2 regions of the Mycobacterium sp. IS-1556 genome follow, and region 2 is predicted to be linked to the other one. Evidence: predicted binding sites of a transcription regulator. Region 2 holds the regulator's gene; the other holds the start of a gene.
What was found. The regulator HspR, encoded in region 2, represses chaperone genes until heat shock. The targets are predictions, from matches to a motif close to ANNTGAGTNNNNNNNACTCANNT.

Region 1: lon (endopeptidase La) is a predicted target of HspR. The motif match lies at 1,128-1,150, and genes of this name have one in related genera.

The regions. Positions count from the first base shown of each region.
Region 1 is NZ_LQIM01000003.1:37,077-39,266, reverse strand. It holds gene lon (endopeptidase La) at 1-1,114, opposite strand, end outside; gene AU187_RS04150 (esterase family protein) at 1,286-2,190, opposite strand, start outside.
Region 2 is NZ_LQIM01000018.1:10,019-12,208, forward strand. It holds gene AU187_RS13420 (aldose 1-epimerase) at 1-743, shown strand, start outside; gene AU187_RS13425 (heat shock protein transcriptional repressor HspR) at 749-1,135, opposite strand; gene dnaJ (molecular chaperone DnaJ) at 1,135-2,190, opposite strand, start outside.

The sequences.
Region 1 (2,190 bases), on a different contig from region 2:
CGCGGCCCAGTGCCCGCGCCACGCTCTCGCCCAGCGACGTCTTGCCGACCCCGGGCGGCCCGGCCAGCACCATCACCGCGCCCGACCCACGGCCGCCTACGACCTGCAGGCCCCGCTTGGCGCGGCGTGCACGCACGGCCAGGTACTCGACGATGCGCTCCTTGACGTCGTCGAGGCCGTGGTGGTCGGCGTCGAGAATCTCACGTGCGCCCGTCAAATCCGTCGCGTCCTCGGTGCGCACGTTCCACGGCAGCTCCAGCACGGTGTCCAACCAGGTGCGGATCCAGCCGCTCTCCGGGCTCTGATCGCTGGACCGCTCGAGCTTGCCGACTTCGCGCAGCGCGGCCTCGCGCACCTTCTCTGGGAGGTCGGCGGCCTCGATGCGGCTCCGGTAGTCATCCGAGGACCCGGTCCCGTCGTCATCGCCCAGTTCCTTGCGGATCGCCGCCAACTGCTGGCGCAGCAGGAATTCCTTCTGCGTCTTCTCCATGCCCTCGCGCACGTCCTCGGCGATCTTTTCGTTGACCTCGACCTCGGCCAGCTGATCACCGGTCCACTCGATCAGCGCACGCAACCGTGCGGCGACGTCCGGGGTCTCGAGCAGCTGACGCTTCTGGACCTGCGTCAGATACGACGCATATCCGGCGGTGTCGGCCAGCACCGAGGGATCGGAGAGCTGGTTGACGAAGTCGATGATCTGCCACGCCTCGCGCCGCTGCAGCATCGCCAGCAGAAGCTTCTTGTACTCCGCGGCGAGTTTCACGGTCTCCTCGGTCGGCTCCGGCTCGGTCACCTCGGTCACCTCGACCCACAGCGCGGCGCCCGGTCCGGTGGCACCGGCGCCGATGTGCGCGCGGCTTCCGCCCCGCACGATCGCGGCGGGGCCGCCGACCGTACGGCCGACCTGCACGATCGAGGCCAGCACACCATAAGACGGGTACCGGTCCTCGAGCCGCGGAGCGATCAGCAGCTCGCCGGCTCCATCGGATGCGGCGGCCCTGGCCGCTTCGACGGCGGCGCGCGCGGTGTCGTCGAGCTCGATCGGCACCACCATTCCGGGCAGCACGATCGACTCGCTCAGGAAGAGCACCGGCACTGTCTTGGCTTGAGCCATCAAACACCTCCAAAGTTCAGTCGAACGGACTCAACCCTGGCGGTGTCGTGTTTGTTCCCGCGGGCGTTCACTCTGCGCGTACAGCGCGACACGGACACCCGAAACGGCAGGAAGCCTGCCGTTCGGGGGAAACGGCAGGCTTCCTGTTGTGGGTGGATCTCGGCGGTGGCCCTAGGCGCTGGCCTGCGCTCCCAGCACCCGCTGGATGTCAGGCTTCATCATCTCGAGCTGCTGACCCCAGTAGCCCCAGCTGTGAGTGCCTTGCGGCGGGAAGTTGAACACGCCGTTGGTGCCGCCCGCGGCGACGTAGTTGTCCCGGAAGGTGATGTTGGTTCGCAACGTGAACCCTTCGAGGAACTGCGCAGCCATCAGGTTCTGGCCTGCGGTACCCGAGTCCAGATCCGACGGCGTACCGGTGCCGCAGTAGATCCAGATGCGGGTGTTGTTGGCCACCAACTGGCGGATGTTGACCATCGGATCGTTGCGCTTCCACGCCGGATCCGATGACGGGCCCCACATGCTTTCGGCGTTGTACCCGCCCGCGTCTTGCATCGCCAGCCCGATCAGCATCGGCCACCATCCCTCGGAGGGATTGAGGAAGCCCGACAGCGATGCCGCGTAGATGAACTTCTGCGGGTAGTAGATCGAGTACGTCAGCGCGGTGCTGCCGGCCATCGAAATGCCCACCACGGCATTGCCGTTCTGCGACACGCCCTTGTTGGCTTCCAGCCACGCGGGCAGTTCCTGGGTCAGGAACGTCTCCCATTTGTAGGTGTAGTCCTGGCCGTTACCCCGCGACGGCTGGTACCAGTCGGTGTAGAAGCTGGACTGCCCGCCGACCGGCATGACGACGGACAACCCCGACTGGTGATACCACTCGAAGGCCGGGGTGTTGATGTCCCAGCCGTTGAAATCGTCCTGGGCGCGCAGGCCGTCGAGCAGATAGACGGCATGCGGTCCACCGCCCTGGAACTGGATCCGGATGTTGCGGTTCATCGCCGGGGAGAACACATCCAGATACTCGACGGGCAGGCCCGGGCGGGAGAAGGCTCCCGCGGTCGCCGAACCCCCGGCGA
Region 2 (2,190 bases):
CGATGGGCATCCCGATCCTGTACCCGTGGGCGAACCGGTTGAGCGCCAACACCTACGAGGTCGACGGCACCGTCGTCAGCCTGACCCCCGGCACCGGGGGCGTCCGGACCGACGAGCACGGAGCACCGATCCACGGCGTACTCGCCGCCTATCCCGGCTGGCGAGTCAGCGCGCAAACGAACAACAGCCTGACCGCGGTGCTCGATTACGGTGGCGACCCGCAACTGCTCGCGGCGTTTCCGTTCCCGCACCTGCTGACACAACACGTGACTCTCGACGACCGGACACTCGCCATCGAGACCACCGTCGCGCCCACCACGTCGGCGCCCGTGCCGCTGTGTTTCGGCTACCACCCGTACCTGAGAATCCCCGGCGTGCCGCGCGAGGAATGGGCGCTCAACACCCCGACGATGCGCCACCTGCCAGTGGACGACAACGGCATTCCGACCGGAGCTCAGGAACCGTGGCCGGCCAGGACCGAGCAGTTGAAGATCACTGCATACGACGACGGCTTCGACCGGGTGCCCGAGGGCGCGGTGTTCACGCTCACCGGCGGTGACCGCCGCATCGATGTGACGTTCGAAAGCGGCTATCCCGCAGCACAACTCTTCGCGCCCACCAACGACGACCTGATCGCCATCGAGCCGATGGCCGCCCCGACCGACGCGCTGCGGCGGGGCGGCTACCGAAAAGCGGCCCCCGGCAAGCCGGAGACCGCTCGATTCTCGATCAGGATCAGTTGAGGTTGTCAATCCGCCTGACGTCGCCGCCGAGCGGCTCCGGGCTGCCAGACGACCAGAGCCGTGCTCTTCTGGCGTGGCTGCGCGCGCAGCGCCTCGACTTCCTCGCTCAGCTCCCGCACCCGGGCCTGCAACGCCTCGACCTGGTTGGTCAGCTCGATGATGCGCTTGATGCCGGCGAGGTTGACGCCTTCGTCCTGGCTCAACCGCTGGACCTCGCGGAGCAACTCGACATCGTGCTGTGAGTAACGCCTGCCGCCACCCGAGGTGCGTTGCGGGCGCACCAGGCCGAGCCGGTCATAGGTGCGCAGGGTCTGCGCGTGCATGCCCGCCAACTCGGCGGCGACGGAGATCAGGAAGGTGCGGGCCTCCTCCTTCGACCGTTTCGTGGCCATCACGCACCTGCCCATCCGGCCCGCGGATCGAAGCCGCTGGCCCGCTCCGCTTTCGCGTAGGCCTCCAGCGCCTCGGCCGCCTCACCCTCGAGGTTCGGCGGCACCGCCACCTTGACCGTCACCAACAGGTCGCCGTGGCCGCCGGAGCGTTTCGGCACACCGCGTCCGCGCACGCGCAGGATCCGGCCGTCCGATGTGCCCTTGGGCACCCGCACACCGACCTTGCCTTCCAGCGTCGGCACCGAAAGCGTTGTACCCAAGGCCAATTCATGGAAGCTGACGGGAACGGTGACGGTGAGATCATCGCCGTCGCGGCCGAACACCCTGTCGGGCCGCACGTGGACGGTCACGTACAGGTCGCCCGACGGTGCGCCGCGAAGACCCGCTTCGCCCTGGCCCGCCAACCGGATCCGCTGGCCGTCCTCGACGCCGGGCGGGATCCGCACGTTGATGGTGCGAGTTCGGGTGGTCACGCCGGTGCCCTTGCACTCCTGGCAGGGGTGCTCGATGATCGACCCGCTCCCACGGCATTCGGTGCACGGCTCGGAGAATCCGAACGCGCCCTGGTTGCGGTTGATCACCCCGGAGCCATTACAGCTCGGGCAGACTTTCGGGCTGGTACCCGGGCGCGCCCCGCTGCCATGACAGTTGGTGCACGGCGCCGGACTGGTGAGCCGCAACGGCATCGCCACGCCCTTGGTGGCCTCCAGGAACGACAGCTCGGCCTCGGTCTCGAGGTCGTTGCCGCGCCGTGGCCTGCTGGGGCGTGGCTGCTGGGCCCCGCGACCGAAGAGACCACCGAAGAGGTCGCCGATGTTCGCGCCGCCGGTTTGACCTGCCGCGTCGAACAGGTCGTTCAGGTTGAACTCGACGCCGCCGTCCGAGCCGCCGAAGCCCCCGAAGCCACCACCGCCGCCGAACCGGCCGCGACCGAACCCGCCGTTGGCGAACAACCGCCGGGTCTCGTCGTACTCCTTGCGCTTGGCCGGATCGGTGAGCACCTCCTTGGCCTCGGACACCGCCTTGTACCGTTCCTCGGCCGAGGAATTGCCCGG